2 regions of the Amedibacillus sp. YH-ame10 genome follow, and region 2 is predicted to be linked to the other one. Evidence: a T-box and tRNA genes for the amino acid it is inferred to sense, from the RefSeq annotation. Region 2 holds a T-box; the other holds one or more tRNA genes.
What was found. A T-box is a leader RNA that pairs with one kind of tRNA and senses whether it is charged. The one in region 2 lies ahead of serS (serine--tRNA ligase), so its partner is inferred to be a tRNA-Ser.
Positions count from the first base shown of each region.

Region 1: it encodes a tRNA-Ser, which carries the amino acid that the T-box ahead of serS (serine--tRNA ligase) is inferred to sense. The anticodon was not compared.

Region 1 covers NZ_JBSPFA010000001.1:53,006-64,402, forward strand. Annotated here, with positions in the region: gene ACWG42_RS00230 (hypothetical protein) at 1-110, opposite strand, end outside; gene ACWG42_RS00235 (hypothetical protein) at 181-423, opposite strand; gene ACWG42_RS00240 (hypothetical protein) at 878-1,663, opposite strand; gene ACWG42_RS00245 (hypothetical protein) at 1,709-1,975, opposite strand; gene ACWG42_RS00250 (hypothetical protein) at 2,064-2,603, opposite strand; gene ACWG42_RS00255 (hypothetical protein) at 2,755-3,009, opposite strand; gene ACWG42_RS00260 (hypothetical protein) at 3,356-3,550, opposite strand; gene ACWG42_RS00265 (hypothetical protein) at 3,903-4,169, opposite strand; gene ACWG42_RS00270 (hypothetical protein) at 4,408-4,566, opposite strand; gene ACWG42_RS00275 (hypothetical protein) at 4,980-5,309, opposite strand; gene ACWG42_RS00280 (hypothetical protein) at 5,432-5,692, opposite strand; tRNA gene ACWG42_RS00285 (tRNA-Phe) at 6,143-6,218, opposite strand; tRNA gene ACWG42_RS00290 (tRNA-Met) at 6,222-6,298, opposite strand; tRNA gene ACWG42_RS00295 (tRNA-Ser) at 6,328-6,418, opposite strand; tRNA gene ACWG42_RS00300 (tRNA-Ile) at 6,434-6,510, opposite strand; tRNA gene ACWG42_RS00305 (tRNA-Met) at 6,525-6,601, opposite strand; tRNA gene ACWG42_RS00310 (tRNA-Pro) at 6,626-6,702, opposite strand; tRNA gene ACWG42_RS00315 (tRNA-Arg) at 6,730-6,806, opposite strand; gene ACWG42_RS00320 (V-type ATP synthase subunit D) at 6,959-7,594, opposite strand; gene ACWG42_RS00325 (V-type ATP synthase subunit B) at 7,597-9,039, opposite strand; gene ACWG42_RS00330 (V-type ATP synthase subunit A) at 9,052-10,803, opposite strand; gene ACWG42_RS00335 (V-type ATP synthase subunit E) at 10,851-11,397, opposite strand, start outside.
Region 2 covers NZ_JBSPFA010000030.1:4,717-16,113, forward strand. Annotated here, with positions in the region: gene yaaA (S4 domain-containing protein YaaA) at 1-140, shown strand, start outside; gene recF (DNA replication/repair protein RecF) at 137-1,237, shown strand; gene gyrB (DNA topoisomerase (ATP-hydrolyzing) subunit B) at 1,251-3,194, shown strand; gene gyrA (DNA gyrase subunit A) at 3,213-5,732, shown strand; T-box leader at 5,741-5,953, shown strand; gene serS (serine--tRNA ligase) at 5,994-7,280, shown strand; RNA gene ffs (signal recognition particle sRNA small type) at 7,555-7,650, shown strand; gene tadA (tRNA adenosine(34) deaminase TadA) at 7,667-8,122, shown strand; gene dnaX (DNA polymerase III subunit gamma/tau) at 8,204-9,991, shown strand; gene ACWG42_RS12065 (YbaB/EbfC family nucleoid-associated protein) at 9,996-10,304, shown strand; gene recR (recombination mediator RecR) at 10,305-10,895, shown strand; gene ACWG42_RS12075 (hypothetical protein) at 10,973-11,397, shown strand, end outside.

The sequences.
Region 1 (11,397 bases), on a different contig from region 2:
AGACTTTCATTCATCTGTCCAACTGCTTCACTGACTGTTTTAACAGCTAACATAAGGGTCTTTTCTAAATCAGATATGCCCATATTTAAATCTTGTAAATTGTTCTCCATATAAATTCCTCCTATAAAAAAAGCCATTGCTGGCTTATATTTTTTGTTAAACAATTCTATTTATTTTGTTCTATTTACCAAATAATCGTTGCTTATATTTATCTTCTTTTCCTGATAGAAATTTTTTTATATCTTCTCTTTTATTATTATCTTCATACATAATTAATAAACGCTCTGCCGCTACTGTTGAAACATTAGATAGTGAAGTAGATATAGATAAAATTTCACCTCCACATTCTTGTATACCACACACTATTTCGCTTAATTCATCATTTTTCCATATCCCCTTGTAACTAGAAAACACATCTTTCATATCAATTACCTCCTTATTTTCACTTTGATTTTCCTCAACACTAACATTGGTGGAAATGTTCTTTACATTTTTATTTCCTTCCTCATCAAATACAATTTGTTCTACCACAATTTATCAAAATTAAATATTTCATTTCTTAATAAATTGTCTATTGAATGAAAATTTCCATTATCCTCATACACTACATTAAATACACATGAATAACAAGCACTGTCACATGGTATTAAAAAAAATGTTTAATGGTCCCCCCTCCATCTGAATCTTTTCAATTGCCTCTGCAATTTTTTAATCCAACATTTCTGAGTATTCATGCTTTTCCGTTGGGTATTTTTTACAGGTTATAGCCTTGACATAAGATCTTATCATTTTCTTTCCTCCTGATTTTATATTCAAATCTTAGCATACTACTTCTAATCTTACAATCAATTTATCTTCTTTACTTAATTGTTTATTTTTAAAGAGTTATACCCATCTTTAGGTTATTGCTAATTCTAAATTTATCTGCCACACTTTTATAAAGCTGATTAAGCGCTATTTTATTCATATCACTTAATTCCATCTGCATTTGATTAGCTTTCATTTTATCGATTTTTTCATTGATACTTTTAGAAGATTTATCATACCCTTTTACTACACTATCTTCAATTGTAATCTGTTCTCCTAATGCTTTATTCAGGTTAGATACAATAAAAGTGGCTCTATCTTCATAGCCCGCTTTTACTTTACCATTTGCATCGGTTAAATTTCCCAATTCTGTATTTAAACTCTGTAGATTTGAGATTTCACTTAAATTTCCTTGTAACTGTTCCTCTTGTTTACTTCTTAAATCATTTCGAGCACTAATTTCATTATTCATTGCTTCCATTGTTTCATTGTGCTTCTTAGTTTCTTCACTTTGGTAGTTCGATAATAACGAAATTACACCTATGATTCCTGTAATTGCTAAAGTAGCAATTCCGATTGGTCCTGTAAGTGCACTAAATATAGAACCTAGATTTTCTGTTATTTTAGTTACATCAAATACATTTGTACCTAAATTAAATAAGACTCCAGCTGCTGAACCAACCATACTACTTACATTATTAACTATTGATCCAGTTGAGTTCATTGAGCTATTAAACTCAGCTATTGTGTTATTGACACTTACCAATGATTCTTTAATAACAGATGTCATTTCAACCATTGCTTGTTCTATTTGATCCGTATTTACACTAATATTTATCGTTTCTAAATTTGACATACATGTCTCCTTTCATAAAAAAAGTCTACTTTTCTAAGCAAACTTTTATAATTTCAATTTTTTAAAATTGAAAATTTCCTTTCGCAGGCAATTATCTATAGCTTGATAATTTCCATTATCCTCATATAACACATAAAACTGGTATTCCGCCGTAGTTGCAGTAGGTATCAATGAAGAATTTACAATGCTTCCTCCTTTGTTTTGTATCATTTCTATGGCGTATGCAATTTTTGAATCAAGTAAATCTGAACACTCAACTTTTAAACTTGCATTATCCTGCAGCCTTATAGCTTTAGTAAAAGATCTTATCATTCTCTTTCCTCCTGATTATATATTCAAATTTTAGCATACTACTTTTAATCTTACAATCAATCTGTCTTCTTTACTTAATTGTTTATTTTTAAAGAGCTATACCCATCTTTAGGCTATTGCTAATTCTAAATTTATCTGCCACACATTTATAAAGCTGATTAAGTGCTATTTTATTCATATCACTTAATTCCATCTGCATTTGATTAGCTTTCATTTTATCGATTTTTCCATCAATACTTTCAGAAGATTTATCATATCCTTTTACTACACTATCTTCAATTGTAATCTGTTCCCCTAATGCTTTATTCAGGGTAGATACAATAAAAGCGGCTCTATCCTCATAGCCCGCTTTCACTTTACCATTTGCATCGGTTATATTCCCCAATTCTGTATTTAAACTCTGTAGATTTGTGATTTCACTTAAGTTTCCTTGTAACTGTTCCTCTTGTTTGCTTCTTAAATCATTTCGAGCACTAATTTCATTATTCATTGCTTCCATTGTTTCATTGTGTTTCTTAGTTTCTTCACTTTGGTAATTTGATAACAATGATATTACTCCAATGATTCCTGTGATTGCTAAGGTTGATATGCCTAAAGGCTCACTAAATGCAATAATTTCATTACCCAAACTACTTATCAAATCAGGTGTATATCATATATTAGTAACTAAAATGGATAACACCCAGTCACTACAACAACTGTACTAACTGTGGAGTCGGTTGAGTTCATCTAACTTTCGAATTCAGTAATCGTATTGTCATTTTAGTACGCCGAATATTTTAAATTTTATCTAAAGCAAACACAACATCTTTTAGATAAGAATTTATTTCATCAAAATTCCCATTATCTTCATATATAACAAAAAACTTGAAAAGCATCATTCCCTCATCCATTGGCAAACAATTTAAAATAACCCCTCCCCTTTCTTGAATACTTTGTAAAACCTCATTATACTTGTCGTTTATTACAGTTCTATAATCTTCATTCAAGGTTGACCTTTTCAGATACACTATCGTCCTATAAGCTCTTACCATGTACAAACCTCCTTCATTTGAATTTTTCAATGGTTTCTGTTTTTAAAATCTGGTAAATTTGAATCTTCAATTTTTCAATATAGTTTACTTTTTGAATATGAAACCTAGTACATTACCTTATCATTGCCTTTCTCCTCTTTTATATTCAACTCTTAGCATACAATATCATATCCTACAATCAAGTGTTATAATCGTCTATCAATAATTCTTTAATAACAGATGTCATTTCTACCATCGCTTATTCTATTTGTGATATATTTGCATTACTATCTATAGTTTCTACACTTAATATATCATATATCTCTTTTCATAAAAAAACTTACTAGTTTAAGTAAGTTTTATCAAGTTATTTTAATTCATCAAAATTAAAAATTAAATTTCTAAGTAAGTTATCTATTTTGCTAAAATTTCCATTATCTTCATAAAGAATAAAAAGAGTATAAACGTAACCTCCTCCACCAGAAGGTATTAAAGAAGCACTTTTTATTAGACCTCCTTCTATCTGAACATTCTCTATTGCTTCAGCAATTTTCAAATCCATAATTTCTGAGTATGCATTCTTAACTGATGGAACTTTATGACATCTTAACACCTTGCAATAAGATCTAATCACTTATTCTTCCTCCTTAAATATAATAAAATTCTATCATCGTTTTATACTTTTTACAATCGTTTTATGTTTTGTAAATTATTACTCATCCTTATCTCTAAATTATAAGCTACATAAACCATCTTAAACACAACACAGAACATCCTTGATAATCAACGTCATATCCAACATTGCTTCTTCTATTTATCCTGTGTTTATATTAATACCTATCATTTCTAAATTTGACATACATGTCTCCTTTCATAAAAAAAGTCTACTTAAATTCAAGTAAACCTTTACAGATTTATTTTAATTGATCAAAATTAAATATTTCATTTCTTAATAAATTATCAATCGATTGGAAATTACCATTATCCTCATACATTACATTAAATACACAATGCCGACAAATCATGTCACATGGTATTAAAACGAAATGTTTGATGGTTCCCCCCTCCATCTGAATTTTTTCAATTGCCTCTGCAATCTTTAAATCTAATATCTCTGAGTATTCATGCTTAACCGTTGGATCTTTTTTACAAATTATAGCCTTGACATAAGATCTTATCATTCTTTTTCCTCCTGATTTTATATTCAAATTTTAGCATACTACTTCTAATCTTACAATCAATTTGTCTTCTTTACTTTATTGTTTATCTTTAAATAACTAAACTAATCTTTGTATTATTGATAATTTTAAATTTTTCTACCATACATTTGTAAAACTTATTAAGTACTATTTTATTTTTTTATATCACTTGATTCTATCTGTAGTTTACCAGCTTTCATCTGTGCATCAGTTGATTCGATTAAAGCTTTCTTTTATGCAGGTAGTTGTGGCTTAAAATTGCTTCTGCTTTCATTTTAACGATCTTTTCATTGATACTTACAAAGGATTTATCATACCCTTTTACTACACTATCTTCGTTTGCAATCTGTTCCCCTAATGCTTTATTCAGGGGAGACACAATAAAAGCGGCTCTATCTTCATAGCCCGCTTTTACTTCACCATTTCCATCAGTTTAACTTCCCAATTACGTATTCAATTTATGAGCATTTGAAATCTCACTAAGATTAGCATCTAGCTGTTCTCGTTGTTTTACCTTTAAACTATTCCTAGACCCTATTTCTATTTACATAACTACCATCGTTTCGTTATGCACATTGTGCTTTCTTCTAGTAACTAGATAATAAGTGATAGCCTGTAACATAAGCTATTATGAAATCGCTACACTATTAGACGCAACTTGTGCTTCAATCATAAATTATTCTATATCTTTTCCCAACCACTAAACTATATTAGCAATATCTTTTACAGAATCTACCATATTCACAAAATTTACTTCTATAGTTTTCAATTCATTCATAGTTTTTCATCGTATTACCGATAAAGATAACCAGCCATTTCATCTCTTTCTTCTTTGATTTTGCTTGTAGATTCACCTGCACTTATACTAGACTCAATTAATTCAGCACTCATTATAACATTTGATGTTATATGTCTATCCTCTTCTTCAAATTCATCTACCAAACTACTGATTGCCCTAGAAGTTTCTGAACCAGATTTTTTTCCTTCTAAATAATCATCCACAATATTTAAAATCTCTTCACCAGTCGCATAATCGTGAGCATTCATTCCAGGATTTCCTTCACATCCAATTAGAAAAAGACTTATAATACAAACAAAGAAAATCATAGTAACTTTTTTCATATCTTCCTCCTCATTATTATATGTTCACCATATCTATAATTATAACACATCTTTAACATTCACTAAGCTAAAAAAGAGACAAAACTATCTCCCTTCATCTTGTCATATTCTAAATATTAATCCTAAGAAATATATTTATCAAAATCAAAAACTACATCTCTTAAATATGAATTGATTTCTTCAAAACGCCTGTTATCTTCATACATTACAAAAAAATCAAATAGTAAATCAGCATCGCTTATTGGAATACAATTCAAGATAACTCCTCCTCTTTCTTGAATGCACTGCAAAGCTTCATTGATTTTATCATTTCTCAAGTCCCTACCTGTTTTTCTTATATTTGGCTTTTTTAAGTAAGCTACTGCCCTATAAACTCGAACCATATAATACCCTCCTATTTAACTCTATGATAACACACACAAATACTCTATTTAATTAGATATATTTATAGATATGGCTTCAAATGGATAATCTTAAATCTACATGATCCTTTTTTCCTCCTCATAATCTTTATCTCATCAGCAGTCAATATAAAATAAACTTATAAGGATTTCAATAGATAAGATAATCTTGTTTCCAGACTTTGTTTATCTTGCAATGGAACAAACTGATTTCAAAGTTATCGCAAGTGGTTCTAGTGATAATTATGATTTAGACTTCACTGATTTTGAATTCAATGTTACAGTAAAATAACATAGAGGCATTACTTCTTCATGGAGTAATGCTTTTATATTCCTCCGCCACGCTTGTAGAGCATCCTTGGATTCTCATCCTTTCCCCACATTACGCAAAGGACAGAAAAAAACCTGTCATTTGACAGGTTGTTTTGTAAATGGTGGTTCCACCAGGAATTGAACCAGGGACACAAGGATTTTCAGTCCTTTGCTCTACCAACTGAGCTATGGAACCATTTGGTTGCGGGGGAAGGATTTGAACCAACGACCTCCGGGTTATGAGCCCGACGAGCTACCAGACTGCTCTACCCCGCGATGTTTGAGAAATTCGATTTTTTAAAGAATGGCGGAGGAACTGGGATTCGAACCCAGGCGCCAGTTTCCCGACCTACCGGTTTTCAAGACCGGACCCTTCAACCACTTGGGTATTCCTCCATATTGATTCATAAATGGTGGACCCTGTAGGACTCGAACCTACGACCCACCGGTTATGAGCCGGATGCTCTAACCAACTGAGCTAAGGGTCCAACTTGCGCAAAATTGGTGGCGGGGGCGAGACTCGAACTCGCGACCTTCCGGGTATGAACCGGATGCTCTAGCCAACTAAGCTACCCAGCCGAATGTAAATTTTTTAAATAATAATGGTCGGGATGACAGGATTTGAACCTGCGACCCCTTGATCCCAAATCAAGTGCACTACCAAGCTGTGCTACATCCCGATTTATTATTTCCATGAAACTATAATATGGCGCGCCCAGTAGGAATCGAACCCGCAACCTTTTGATCCGTAGTCAAACGCTCTATCCAGTTGAGCTATGGGCGCATTTACATGCGTTGCACGTTTCATCAGTGCCTTAATATAATACCAAATAATTGTATCTTATGCAAGCCTTTTTTTCTATTTTTTTTAAATAACTTTAATCTTCTTGTTTTTGCTTTATTTCTGCCCTAAAAAGAGTCAAAGAGACAGGAACGCTACCTGCGTTCCTGTGCTGTCTGTCGGTCTTTATTTGTCTTAATAACCTTCTGACGTGAGAATTCTTCTCTCTCTTTTTCTTCTAATGCATCAGTAATAAATTTAATGTTGTGTTCAAAATCAGGAATTACGATATTCTTTAAGGCATTTGCACGTTTCTGTGCTTTTCGTATAGCATTTGCCAAACGATACACACTATTCTCTACTTCAGCCAAAATAATTGTCATTTCCTTTACCTTGTAAAAACAACGATACGCATAGTCAAGCTTTGAATTTGCATGTTCTAAACCATACGTTAGTTTTAGTTCTGGTTTATCATAATGAAGTTTTGGTATTTCTACTCCCATAACACTACGATAGCTAATATGAACCCCTGTATCAATAGGAACAGCCTCTACCAAGTCACTTACTACTCCTAAGGACATATTTGCCTGTTGTAAGGCATAATACGCTCTTTCATAAGTATGTGTTATTTCATCACGAAGTAATTTGACATCATCTAATAAGCTCATCATTTCGCGTGTTAAGATGTTGCGCTTACGATCCATCAACTCATATCCCATACGGGCTAAATCATTGGACTTCTTTGTCGCAATCAAATTCCCCTTTGTAGGAAACACTTGTTTGTTAGCCATACTTATTTACCTTCTAGGGATAATTCTTTGATAATTGGTCCTGTTTTTAATTGAAAGCGTTCGACTGCTTTTTCATGATCATAGTAAATATTCAACACTTCATCATCCACACGGTCCAACTCACCCTTTGGTAGTACTGATAATAAGTTCCATCCTAAATCCAATGTCTCTTCAATACTTCTATTCACATCCATACCTTGATTTAGGTAATGTTGTTCAAATAAAGAACCAAAAGACATGTATTTCTTATCAATATCACTTAATTCATCTTCCCCAATAACAGAAGCTAAACTTCTTGCGTCTTGTACTTTCGCATAAGCCGCAAACAACTGGTTGGATACATCGTTGTGATCTTTTCTTGTATACCCTTCCCCAATTCCATCTTTCATCAAACGTGATAAGGAAGGAAGAATACCAACTGGAGGATACACCCCCATTTGATTTAAATTACGATCCAATACAATCTGTCCTTCTGTAATATATCCAGTTAAGTCAGGAATTGGATGTGTAATATCATCATTGGGCATCGTTAAGATAGGAATCTGTGTAACAGAACCCTGTGCACTCTTAATAATTCCTGCTCTTTCGTACAAAGAAGCCAAGTCAGAGTACAAATATCCTGGATATCCTTTACGTCCTGGAATCTCTCCCTTACTACTAGAGAACTCACGAAGAGCCTCACAATAGGAAGTAATATCGGTTAAAATAACCAATACGTGCATATCATGTTCATATGCTAGATATTCTGCTGCAGTAAGTGCACAACGTGGTGTTAATGTACGTTCGATAATTGGGTCATTGGAAAGATTTACAAACATCACAACCTTTTCCATAACACCTGCTTCTTCAAAAGAACGCTTGAAGTAATCCGCAACGTCATTTTTAACACCCATAGCCGCAAATACAATACAGAAGTTCTTACCATCTCCATCAGAGATTTTCGCTTGTTTTACAAGTTGTACAGCCAATTCGTTATGAGGCATCCCACTACCAGAGAAAATTGGAAGTTTCTGTCCACGAATCAACGTAGTTAAGGCATCAATACTAGATACCCCAGTATTGATATAGTTTCTTGGATATACACGAGAAACAGGATTCAATGGTTGCCCATTGATATCCGCACTCTTTTCTGCATAAATTTGTCCCAATCCATCGATTGGTTTTCCGCTACCATTAAAGGTACGTCCTAACAATTCTTTGGATAAAGGAAGTTCCATTGGTTTCCCAGTGAATTTTGTTTTCGTATTTTTTAATGAAATACCATTGGTACCTTCAAACACCTGAATGGCAGCTTTATTTCCTTCAAGCTGTACAACTCTACCTAAGCGAGTTGTCCCATCACCGCATTTGATTTCCACCATTTCTTCATAGCTAGCGTTTTCGACGTTATCAAGAAATACTAGAGGTCCATTGATTTCACTCAATCCTAAATATTGAAGACTCATATGTCTACCTCCTTATTCTATCCTGTTAACGGCTTCATCAATCATTGCATAATACGTATCTAGTATTTCTACATGATCGTTTGGCACATCATATTTCATCTTAGTAATTTTATCGAACAATCCCAATTGACTTACTTGGCTCAAAGGTTTCCCCTGTGCCACTAATTCTTTACAACGTTTGTATAGATATAAGATAACATCCATCATCTTCAGTTGCTTATCAAGTGGAACATACGTATCTTCCGCATGGAAAGCATTTTGTTGAAGATATCCAACACGAATGACTTTACTCACTTCAATGACCAATTTTTGATCTTCAGGAAGTACATCACTACCAATCAGTTTTACAATCTCCATTAATTTTGCTTCTTCTGCTAAAAGACTCATAATTTCTTGACGATTGCGAAGGAATCGCATATCGACATTCTTGTTGTACCATTTTGTTAAATCCGTAACATATTCTGAATAACTCTCTGTCCAGTTAATCGCGAAGTAATGTCTTGCATACGCAAGAGATTTATCCAACGCCCAAAAACAACGTACGAAACGTTTTGTGTTTTGTGTAACTGGTTCGGAGAAGTCAGATCCCTGTGGCGATACCGCCCCAATGATCGTTACAGATCCAATTTGATCATTTAATGTCTTCATATATCCCGCACGTTCATAGAACTGTGAAATACGAGAAGGCAAATATGCTGGGAACCCTTCTTCCGCTGGCATTTCTTCTAGTCGTCCACTAATTTCACGAAGTGCTTCTGCCCAACGTGAAGTAGAGTCCGCCATAATAGCTACGTTATATCCCATATCACGATAATACTCCGCAAGTGTAAGCCCAGTATAGATACTAGCTTCACGTGCCGCAACTGGCATATTTGAGGTATTGGCAATCAATACCGTACGATCTGTCAAAGGACGATTAGACTTCGGGTCAATCAGTTCTGAAAATTCTTCAAGAACTTGTGTCATCTCATTCCCACGTTCTCCACATCCTACGTATACAATAATATCCGCATCACACCATTTTGCTAACTGGTGCTGTGTCATTGTTTTTCCAGTACCAAATCCTCCTGGAATTGCGGCAGTACCACCCTTTGCGATTGGAAATAGTGTATCGAAGATACGCTGTCCAGTAATCAAAGGTACGCTAATTGGTAAACGTTGTGCAACTGGACGTGCCTGCTTAATTGGCCACTTTTGTGTTAGCGTCAATTCATGCACTTCCTCATTGGCATCTTTTACTTTTATAATGCATTGGTTGATATTGTATGTCCCATCTTCTACAACTTCCACTACAACACCTGTTAGCGTTGGTGGAATCATACAACGATGTTCAATCAAATCTGTTTCTGGAAGTGTCGCAAATATCTGTCCTGGAACCACTTCATCTCCAAGGGATACTTTAACACTCACATTCCATAATACTTCTTCATCTAAAGGCGCAACATCACTTCCGGTCGCAATAAATGCTCCAGAGTGTTTTGCGATTTCTTTTAATGGACGTTCAATTCCATCAAATATATTTCTTAATATTCCTGGCCCTAATGTTACAGAAATCGGTTTTCCTGTAGGTTCTACAGGTTCACCTGGTTTCAATCCTGTCGTAGATTCATATACCTGAATGGTAGTTGCCTCTTTACTAATGGAAATTACTTCCCCCATCAGTCTTTGTTTTCCAACGAACACTTTCTCTAACATCGAAAAGTCTACTGCATGTTTGACTTTCACAACCGGACCGTTAATGGAATAGATTACATTTTCACTCACATTATCACCTCTTGTCATGTGTTCTTATAGAACCACATGCTTTGTTGTTATTTAATAAATAATCCGGAGTTCGTATAGAACCACTCGCTTTGTTCATCGATACCAGTATCAAATGTCTCATCCACAACGATGCCTTTTTCCATACATTCCATACGTAAGCCACCAATGGTGATGGTAGGATCTACTTCCCCACTACATTTTCCATAAGCCTTACAAATGTCACTTAGAAATTTTTCATCCGTTTTGGATACATAGAAGACAACTTCTCCATAGCCTTTATCAGCCAAATCTTTTGTCTTTTTGATCAGATAGTCTTTGTATTTTTCATTCTGCGTAAATGCTTTTACTTTCGCAACTGCCTCTTCAAATACTTGATCGGCTAACTCACGGCGTTTTGCCATGAGTAGTCGATTGGTCTCTTCATGAAGTTTGCTTAAAGCAATCGCATGATCACTTAGCATTTCTTTCAACAGTTGTTCACGTTCCATACCCGCTTCATGTTGTGCTTCACTTTCCATTCCTTGAATAGAACGTTCACGCACTTCTTCAATTTCATTTTCTATCTGTTTGATTTCGATGTTGCTAACCCGGTCA
Region 2 (11,397 bases):
TTCAAAGTGGTGGAGAAGCAAAATTTGCTGTTAAATCAATGAGTATTAATGTGAATGGAGAGCCTGAAGATCGCAGAGGACGGAAACTCTATAAAGGGGATGAACTCGTGATAGAAGGAACTTCGATTAAGATTTCATGATATTAAAAAATATCAGATTACATAATTATCGTAATTATGAGAATCTTGATTTATCTTTCCAAGAGGGAATTCATATTTTATCTGGAAAGAATGCTCAAGGAAAAACAAATATTTTAGAATCTATCCTTTATTTATCGACAACTCGATCTCATCGTACCAATGATGATGAAGACTTGATAAAAGAAGGTTGTGATGCTTTCTTTTTGAGGGCTACCATTGAAAAACAAGGTAGGAAAAAGGAATTGCAAATAACTGTAAATGATAAAGGTAAAAATTTGTTTTTGTTTAAGAATCCTGTGAATAGAGTAAGTGATTTTATTGGGGAATTTAACGCAGTTATGTTTTGTCCAGATGATATGACATTATTTAATGCCTCTCCAAGAGTCAGAAGACGCTTTATAGATATGGAATTGAGTAAAGTAAGTAAGAAGTATATGAATACTTTGTTTATTGCTCAAAAGCTCTTAAAAGAGCGTAATGCATGTTTAAAAAGTGAAACTGTAAATAGAGAATATCTTGATGTTCTAACAGATCAGATAGTGGAATCTCAAATCATTGTAATGAAACAACGATATTTCTTCCTTCAACAATTGGTTGAAAAATCTCAAACATTTTATGAAAGGTTATCAAGTGATCATACAAAAATATCTGTACAGTATGAAAGTTGTGTTCCTTTTTATGAAGATGAAGAGTTATGGAAGAATGAATTGAAAGAAAAATATAAAAAGTCATTGGATCGTGATATGTTTTTAAAACAAACGACGGTTGGAATACACAAAGAAGATTATGTATTTAAGATGAATGATAAAGAAGTTGCTACGTATGCCTCACAGGGGCAAAAAAGGAGCATCTTGTTAGCTTTGAAGATTGGTATGATTTATATGATAAAAGATATTATTGGAGAATATCCAGTATTATTATTAGATGATGTATTTTCTGAATTAGATTCTTATAGAAGAAAAGAACTGTTATATTCTCTTCCACAGGTTGTACAAATATTTATATCTACTACGGATATAGAAGAATTTGTAAATATCGATACTGATAGAAAAGTGTCAATATGGAATGTGGAAGATGGAATTATAAAGGAAATGTAAGGAGGATTTGCCAATGGATGAAAAACAGATGAAGGCGATAGAAGAGATGGAAAATAAAGTGGACCACTCTTATACTGCAGATGACATTCAGGTATTAGAGGGATTAGAAGCCGTACGTAAAAGACCAGGTATGTATATAGGATCTACGAGCGAAAGAGGGCTTCATCACTTAGTATGGGAAATTGTAGATAATTCAATAGATGAGGCACTTGCTGGATTTGCTACAGATATTGAAATTGCAATTGAAAAAGATAATATTATTCGTGTTGAGGATAACGGTCGTGGGATGCCTGTAGGTATCGTTGAAAAGACTGGTATTTCTGGTGTTGAAACTATCTTTACTGTTCTTCATGCAGGTGGTAAATTTGGTGGAGGAGCATATAAAGTTTCTGGTGGTTTGCATGGTGTAGGTGCCAGTGTTGTAAACGCTTTATCAGAATGGTTAGAAGTATATGTTAATCAAGATGGTAAGAAGTATTTTTTACGCTTTGAAAATGGTGGAAATGCTGTTGATTCTTTAAAAGTTGTAGATAGTAGTGACACACATGGTTCTATGGTAAGGTTTAAAGCTGATTCTACAATCTTTACGGAAACTCAAGTATATGATTTTGATACATTAAATACTCGTATTCGCCAACTTGCATTCTTAAATAAGGGAATTCGTCTTGTATTGATTGATGAAAGAGAAGAAAAGCCAAGAAGAATAGATTACAAATATGATGGTGGTATCCGTCAATATGTAGAATATCTTAATAAAAATAAATCTTCTTTACATGAGGAAGTTGTTTATGTAGAGGGATTGGAAGATGGTATTTTAACAGAAATAGCGATGCAATATAATGATGGATATATTCCTAACATTTATTCTTTCTGTAATAATATTAATACGATGGAAGGTGGAACACATGAAGATGGATTCCGTCTTGCATTAACTAGAATTATTAATTCATATGCTAGAGAGCAAAATATGATTAAAAAAGATGAAACTCTAGCTGGAGATGATGTAAGAGAAGGATTGACAGCAATCATTTCTGTAAAACATCCAGATCCTCAATATGAAGGACAAACAAAAACAAAATTAGGAAATTCTGAAGTTCGTAGAATTGTATCTGGAATCTTAGGAGATCAATTGGAACGTTTCTTCATGGAAAATCCAAATACAGCAAAGATTATTGTTGATAAAGCAATTATAGCAAGTAAAGCTCGTATGGCTGCGAAAAAAGCACGTGAACTTACTAGACGTAAGAGTGCTCTTGAAATAACATCGTTGCCAGGTAAATTAGCAGACTGTTCTTCAAAAGACGCAAGTGAATGCGAAATTTATATTGTCGAAGGGGATTCTGCCGGTGGTAGTGCAAAACAAGGAAGAAATTCTAAGTTTCAAGCGATATTGCCATTACGCGGAAAAATCTTAAATGTTGAAAAAGCAAGATTACAAAGAATTTTTGAAAATAATGAAATACGTTCTATGATTACTGCATTTGGTTGTGGTATTGGTGATGAAATGGATGTTAGTAAGTTACGTTATCATAAAATTGTAATCATGACCGATGCCGATGTCGATGGTGCTCATATCTGTACATTGATGTTAACCTTCTTCTATCGTTATTTGAGACCTATCATTGAAGGTGGATATGTATATATCGCTATGCCACCTTTGTTTAAGGTAGCAAAAGGTAATCGTATAGAATATGTATATAAAGAAGAAGAAATGGAACGTGTGCGCTCTGAAATGGGTGATAACGTGAATGTACAGCGTTATAAAGGTCTTGGGGAAATGAATCCTGAGCAGTTATGGGAGACAACCATGGACCCAGCGTTTAGAACATTAAAACAAGTAAATATTGAAGATGCTTTAGAAGCGGATTCTATATTTGAAATGTTAATGGGTGAAGAAGTAGAACCAAGAAGAGATTTTATACAAGAAAATGCAAAATATGCAACATTGGATGTTTAAGAGAGAGGTGTTTTCAAAATGGATATCAATAGAGATAAGTTGATTCAAGTAGATATTTCTAAGGAAATGAAAACATCATTCCTTGATTATTCTATGTCAGTAATTGTAGAACGTGCTTTACCTGATGTACGTGATGGATTGAAACCAGTTCATAGACGTATTCTACATGCAATGAACGAATTAGGTATTGTTGCTAGTAAGCCGTTCAAAAAATCCGCACGTATCGTCGGAGAAGTTATTGGTAAGTATCACCCTCATGGGGATACAGCTGTATATGATGCCATGGTTCGTATGGCACAAGATTTTAGTTATCGTTATATGTTAGTTCAAGGTCATGGAAACTTTGGTTCTATGGATGGTGATGGAGCTGCGGCTATGCGTTATACGGAAGCACGTATGAGTAAAATTGCCATGGAAATGATCAAAGATATTAATAAAGATACTGTTGATTTTATTGATAACTATGATGGTGAAGAACGTGAGCCAGCAGTAATGCCATCTCGTTTTCCAAATCTTTTAGTGAATGGTTCTGTGGGTATTGCGGTTGGTATGGCAACAAACATTCCTCCACATAATTTATCAGAGACAATTGATGCTGCACTTGCGGTAATGGATAATCCCGAAATTTCTATTATGGAATTGATGGAAAACTATATTATGGGTCCAGACTTTCCAACAGGTGGTATCATTTTAGGTAGATCTGGTATACGTCAAGCATTTGAAACAGGACGTGGATCTGTACTTATAAGATGTAAACATCATATAGAAGAAATGGATAATGGTAAGACTAGAATTGTTGTTACTGAAGTTCCATATCAAGTAAATAAAGCAAACCTTATTACTAAGATTGCAGATTTAGTAAGAGATAAACAAATCGATGGTATTACATACCTAAATGATGAATCTAATCGCGAAGGAATTCGTATTGTAATTGAATTAAGAAAAGATGTTCAAGTAGATGTTATCTTAAATCAATTATTTAGAATGACATCTCTTCAAACTTCATTTGGTGTAAATATGCTTGCCTTGCATGACCGTGCACCAAAACAAATGGGATTGAAAGAGATGCTTCAATATTACATTGATCATCAAATTGAAGTAACAGTAAGAAGAACAAAGTTTGAACTAAAAAAAGCAGAAGATCGTGCTCATATATTAGAAGGTTTACGTATTGCGTTAGATCACATTGATGAAATTATTCATATTATTCGTTCTAGTGAAACTGATGCAATCGCTAAATCACGTTTAATGGAAGAGTATAAGTTATCTGAAATTCAGGCAAATGCAATTCTAGAAATGAGATTGCGTCGATTAACTGGATTAGAGAGAGACAAAATTGAGAATGAGTATAATGAGTTAATGACGCTTATCCTTGATTTAAGAGATATTCTAGCTAATCATGATCGAGTTCTACAAATTATTCGTGATGAATTAAGCGAAGTGAAAAATAGATTTGGTGATGAAAGACGTACGGAAATTAGTGAAGCTGATTTTGGTATGGATGATGAAGATTTAATACCAGTAGAAGATATCGTTATTACTATGACAACAAATGGTTATATTAAACGTATCCCTACAGATACTTATCGTACACAAAACCGTGGAGGTAGAGGAATCAAGGGAATGACAACAAACGAGGATGATATCGTAGAAATGCTCGTTCCAATGTCTACACATGATTTCTTATTGTTGTTTACGAATGTTGGTAAAGTATATCGTATTAAGGGATATAGAATTCCAAATGCTTCAAGAACAGCGAAGGGACTTCCAGTAGTCAATCTATTGAATTTGGATAAAGAAGAGAAAGTAAAAGCACTTGTTCCTGTTAAACAAGAGAGTGAATCAGAATATTTGATGTTCGTTACTAAAAATGGTTTAGTAAAACGTGTTGCATCTTCAGAATTTGATTCTATTCGTCAAAATGGAAAAATTGCAATTACACTTCGTGAAGATGATGAATTAGTAGGTGTGAAAGAAACTACTGGTGATGATGAAATTATCATTGCTGGTTCAAATGGTAAAGCCGTAAGATTCCATGAAGATGGTGTTCGTCCAATGGGAAGAACAGCTAGTGGAGTTAAAGGATTTAATGTAGATGGTGCTATCGTTGTTGGTATTGCGACATCAAGAGATGGATCATACTTATTATCTGTTAGTGAGAATGGATATGGTAAGAGAACACCAATTGATGAATATCGATTAACAACACGTGGAGCAAAAGGTGTTAAGACTATCAATATTACTCCAAAAACAGGAGAACTTGTATCTGTTCGTGCAGTAACTGGTGAAGAAGATGCGATGATTGTGACAAACACTGGAATTATCATACGTATTGCTGTTGATAAGATTGGTATTTATAGTAGAAATACGCAAGGTGTTAAGTTAATTAATGTTGGTGATGAAGAATCTGTAGCTAAGGTTGCAATCGTTGAAAAAGAAGAAATTGAAGACGAAGTTCCAGTTATAGAAAATACAGCTGAAGAAACTGTTGTAGATGAAGCAAAAGAAGAAATCATTGACAACAAAGATGAAGAATGATATAAAATAGTAAATCGTTGAAAAGGATAAGTAATATTGTTTCTATTTATAGAGAGATAACAGATGGTGGAAGTTATCAATAGAACAATATGAAATCAACCTTGGAGTGAATGTATGAATTGAGTAATGCATTCCGGTAGACCCGTTATCGCTTAGAGATAGTTTATGAATTTATTATTCATAAATTAAAAAGGGTGGCAACACGAGGTATCGTCCCTTTATGGATAATACCTCTTTTTTATTTCTTTGGAGGAAAAAAACATGCTAGATATGAAATTTTTGAGAGAAAATCCTGAAATTGTAAAAGAGAATATGAAGAAGAAGTTCCAGGATAAGAAATTACCTTTGGTAGATGAAGTAATTGCTCTTGATGTTGAAAATCGTTCATTAAAACAAAAAGGTGATGATTTAAGACAACAACGCAATACTTTAAGTAAAGAAATTGGTGCTCTTATGGCAAAAGGCCAAAAAGATGAGGCACAAGCTATAAAAGAAAAAGTGCAAGCTATGGCTGATGAAATGAAATTAACCGAAGAAAAAGAGTCGGAATTAACTTCTAAAATAAAGAACATTATGATGCAGATTCCAAATATCATAGATGATAGTGTTCCTATTGGAAAAGACGATAGTGAAAATGTAGAGTTAGAGAAGTTTGGAGAGCCTGTTGTTCCTTCTTTTGAAATTCCATATCATACAGATATTATGGAACGTTTTGACGGAATTGACCTAGATGGAGCTAGAAAAGTTGCAGGAAACGGCTTTTATTACTTAATGGGTGATATTGCTAGAATTCATTCTGCAGTTATTTCTTATGCTCGTGACTTTATGATTAACAGAGGATTCACTTATGTAATTCCACCTTTCATGATTCGTAGTGATGTAGTTACCGGAGTTATGAGTTTTGCGGAAATGGAAGGAATGATGTATAAAATTGAGGGAGAAGATTTATATTTGATTGGTACTAGTGAACATTCTATGATTGGAAAGTTTATTGATACAATTTTAGACGAAAAGAAACTTCCATATACTTATACAAGCTATTCTCCATGTTTCCGTAAGGAAAAAGGAGCACATGGTATTGAAGAACGCGGAGTGTACCGTATTCATCAATTTGAAAAACAAGAAATGATTGTTGTATGTAAACCAGAAGAAAGTAAAGAGTGGTTTACAAAATTATATACAAATACAATTGATTTATTTAGAAGTTTAGATATTCCAGTTCGTGCTTTAGAATGTTGTTCTGGTGATCTTGCGGATTTAAAATGTAAATCAGTTGATGTTGAAGCATGGAGCCCACGTCAACAAAAATATTTTGAAGTTGGAAGTTGTTCAAATTTAACTGATGCTCAAGCAAGAAGATTAGGAATTCGTGTAAAAGGTGAAGACGGAAAATATTTTGCGCACACATTAAACAATACGGTTGTTGCTCCACCAAGAATGTTGATTGCATTTTTAGAAAATAATTTAAATGAAGATGGAAGTGTGAACATTCCTGAAGTTTTACAACCATATATGGGTGGAACAAAAATTTTAATGCCAAAACAGTAAAAAATGATGAATATCATCATTTTTTTTAATTTCAGACACCTATTTTAGTTCAGTGCATATGTTGAAAATATCCTTTATTTATCGTATTTTATGGCTATTTTATATAAAAATGGTGTTTTCTAATTTGCAATGAGAAATAAAAAGACAGATACTTACTAATCTCGAAGCATTTCACAAAACGATTATTTTTTAATTTTAGAATGTTTCACGTGAAACATTTTGAGTTAGTAGGTTCTTCAGGAAATAGTTGAAAAAATTATAATCTATGTTATAATATAAAAGCTACTACAATGGTATCTACTGAATTAGGTCAGATTGGGAACGAAGCAGCCTTAAGGGAGCTCTATCATGTGTGGTAGCTTTTATTATATTCGGAGGTAAATCTTGTGGATAAACAATTTATGCTAGAGGCAATCAAAGAAGCAAAAAAAGCATTGGCCATAGATGAAGTTCCTATTGGTTGTGTGATTGTAAAAGATGACAAGATAATCGCAAGAGGATATAATCTAAGAGAAAAGAAACAACAATCGATTGCTCACGCAGAAATTATAACTATACAAAAGGCTTGTAAGAAAGTTGAATCATGGAGATTAGAAGACTGTACATTATATGTTACTTTAGAGCCATGCCCAATGTGCAGTGGTGCTATTTTACAATCAAGAATTAAGAGGGTTGTATTTGGTGCTAAGGATCCAAAAGGTGGATGTATGGGAAGTTGTATGAATATGTATGATATTAAAGGATTCAATCATTATCCTGAAATAACGAGTAGTATTATGGAAGAAGAATGTGGGCTGATGCTTACTAATTTTTTTAAAGAAAAGCGTAAGAAAAACAGATAACAAATACTTCTTTAAGTGAAAGTATTTGTTTTTTTATTATGAAAGCATGATATAATTATCAATAGAGAAAGTAGGTGTCATATGGGATATAAAGCACTTTATCGTACATATCGACCTAATAGTTTTGAAGAAGTAGCAGGACAAAAACATGTTGTTCAAACTCTTCAAAATGCAGTTGAACAGAACAAAATTGCTCATGCATATTTATTTAGCGGGCCTAGAGGTACTGGTAAAACTTCAATTGCAAAGATATTTGCGAAGACTATAAATTGTGAAAATGAGGAAGTTAAACCTTGTTTGAAATGTGATAACTGTCTATCTGTACAAGAAGGATCACATCCAGACATTATAGAAATAGATGCGGCTAGTAACAATGGTGTTGAAGAAGTACGTACGCTGATAGAGAAAGTTAAATATGCTCCTTTAAAGGGTAAATATAAAGTTTATATTATTGATGAGGTTCATATGATGTCAACAGGTGCATTCAATGCTCTATTAAAAACTATCGAAGAACCTCCAGCACATGTAATCTTCATTTTAGCGACAACTGAACCACATAAGGTATTACCTACAATTATATCTAGATGTCAAAGATTCGATTTTACAAAAGTTTCTAGACCAGAAATAGTTGAGCGTATACATACTGTATTAAAGGCAGAGAATATACAATGTGATGAGGATGTTATTAAATTGATTGCACAGTTAGCTGATGGGGGATTAAGAGATGCTCTATCTATACTTGATCAATGTATTGCATATGCAAAAGACCATGTAGAGCTTCATCATATCAATGAAATTTATGGAATAACTACTGTGCAGGAAAAATTAGAACTATTCCATAGTATATTTAATAAAGAGCCAGTAGTATTACTTAATAAAGTTGATGATTTCATTGAAAAAGGCGTTGATATAAAGCGATTAACAGAGGATCTAATCGAACTATTGAAGGAATCTATCATATTTGAATATACTAAAGATGCTAGCTTGTTGCATGATTTAAGTAACGAAGAAGCTTCTATGATTATAAAGGGTTGTACTATAAAAACTCGCTTTAAAATGATAGATTTACTGATGGGAGCATATGATAAATATAGATTTGCAGCTAATGTGGGTTCGTATTTTGAAGTGTGTCTTCTAGAGATGTTAGATGTAAGTACTACAAATACAACTGAAAAAGTTGTAGCAGAGCCTGTTATTACCAAAAAGGAACCTGTCAAAGAGATTCCGCAACCTCAAAATGTTTCACGTGAAACATTTGAGGCTACTGATACTACAGAAGAAGTAGATATTCCAATGATTATCGAAGAAGTTAAGCCAGTACCTGTAGTTCAGGCGGTAAAACAAGAAAGTAAACCAGCTACAGAAGTAATCCCAAGTACATCAAAAATTATGAAATCATTAGATAATGATTTTGTGCTTGGACTATTAGTTGGTGCAACAAAACCTGAAAAAGCATACGATATGGACAAATTTAGCACGATATCGGAGTATCTAGTGGATTTAAAGTGGGCTAGATTTGCAAGCTTATTAAGAAATGCTTCGATCGTAGGTAGTGGAAACAACTACATTGTTATTGGTGTAGATAGTAAAGCAGAAGCAAACGAAATCAATGAAGTAGATAGTAACAATGAATTCCAAGAGTTTATCGTTGAATTACTTGGAAAGAACAAAAAAATATTTGGTATTTCAAAAGCACAACAAAATGTTGTTATTCAAGAATTCAAAGATAGAATGATCAATGGAACATTACCTGAACCATTGAAAATAGAAGATGTAGCAGTTGAAGATAAGACGGTTGTAGAACCAACGCAAGAAGAAACAATATTGAGTCTCTTTGGAGAAGAAAACATAACTATTACGGAGGAATAAAATTATGAATATGCAAGCATTATTAAAACAAGCGCAGAAAATGCAGAAAGATATGGCAGAAAAAGAACAAGAACTAAGCAGCAAGACTTATGAAACTAGCATGGGCGGAGGAGCTGTGAAGGTTGTTGTAAAAGGTGATTTTACTGTTGAATCTATACAGATCAATGAGGACTTACTTGAAAAAGATAGTAAAGAGGATTTAGAAGATATGTTAATCTCAGCATTCAATGAAGTTCTTGCAAAGGCAAACGAAGATAAAGAAAAAACAATGAATGCAATTACTGGTGGAATTAAGATGCCTGGAGGCTTCTAAATGTACCCAAAGAAGTTTGAATCATTAGTAGAAGCTTATCGCCGCTTACCTGGTGTAGGATTAAAAACTGCAGAACGTTATGCTTTTGAGTCAATTGAATGGAGCGGAGAAACTATTACAGAATTTATTGATGCTCTAGTCAATGTGAAAGATGGTATAAGAAAATGCGATATTTGCGGTAACCTAGCGGAAGATGAACTTTGTGATATATGCAAGGATTCATCTAGAAATACAGGTATGATTTGTGTAGTGCAGAGCGCTAAAGATGTTATTGCGATGGAAAAGATGCGCGAGTATTCAGGTGTGTATCATGTCCTAAATGGTGTTATATCAACATCAAAAGGGATCCTTCCTGAAGATATCAATATCGAAAGTTTATTAAATCGTATAGATGAACATACATCAGAAGTTATTATCGCAACTAATCCAACAGTTGAAGGAGAAACAACGGCTTTGTATTTATCAAAGCTTCTTGAAAAATATGAAGTAAACGTTACAAGAATAGCACATGGTTTACCAATGGGAGGGCATTTGGATTACGCTGATGAACTAACATTAATCAAAGCATTCGAAGGTAGAAAGAAAATGTAGAAGTATGAATTTCATACTTCTTTTTGTTTGATGGAGCATATCATGGTACAATATACATATAGAAAAGAGGGATATGAATGGCATCAATTGCATATGTAACAGATAAAAATATGATTGAGTTTCATCGCTTAAATGGAAACCATTCTATCAACTTTTGGAAACCAAGTAATGCAAAGAAAATAAGTTCACTTAATGCTGGAGATTTACTTTTCTTTCTAGCAAAAGGTAGTGAAATGGGAAGTAAAAAAGAAAAGGGATTGATAGGATATGGAAAGTTTAAAAAAAGTTATACCTTATCCTTTTCACAGATGTGGACAAAGTATGGCACACAAAATGGTTATCCCACAAAAGATGCATTACAAGAAGCGATAATGAAAGTCACAAAGAATCATAAAATACCAGACTATTTAAACTGTCTATTATTGGAAGAAGTTGTGTTCTTCCAATACCCTGTATACCTAAGTGAAATAGGAATGGAAATTTCTAATAAAATTGAAAGTTA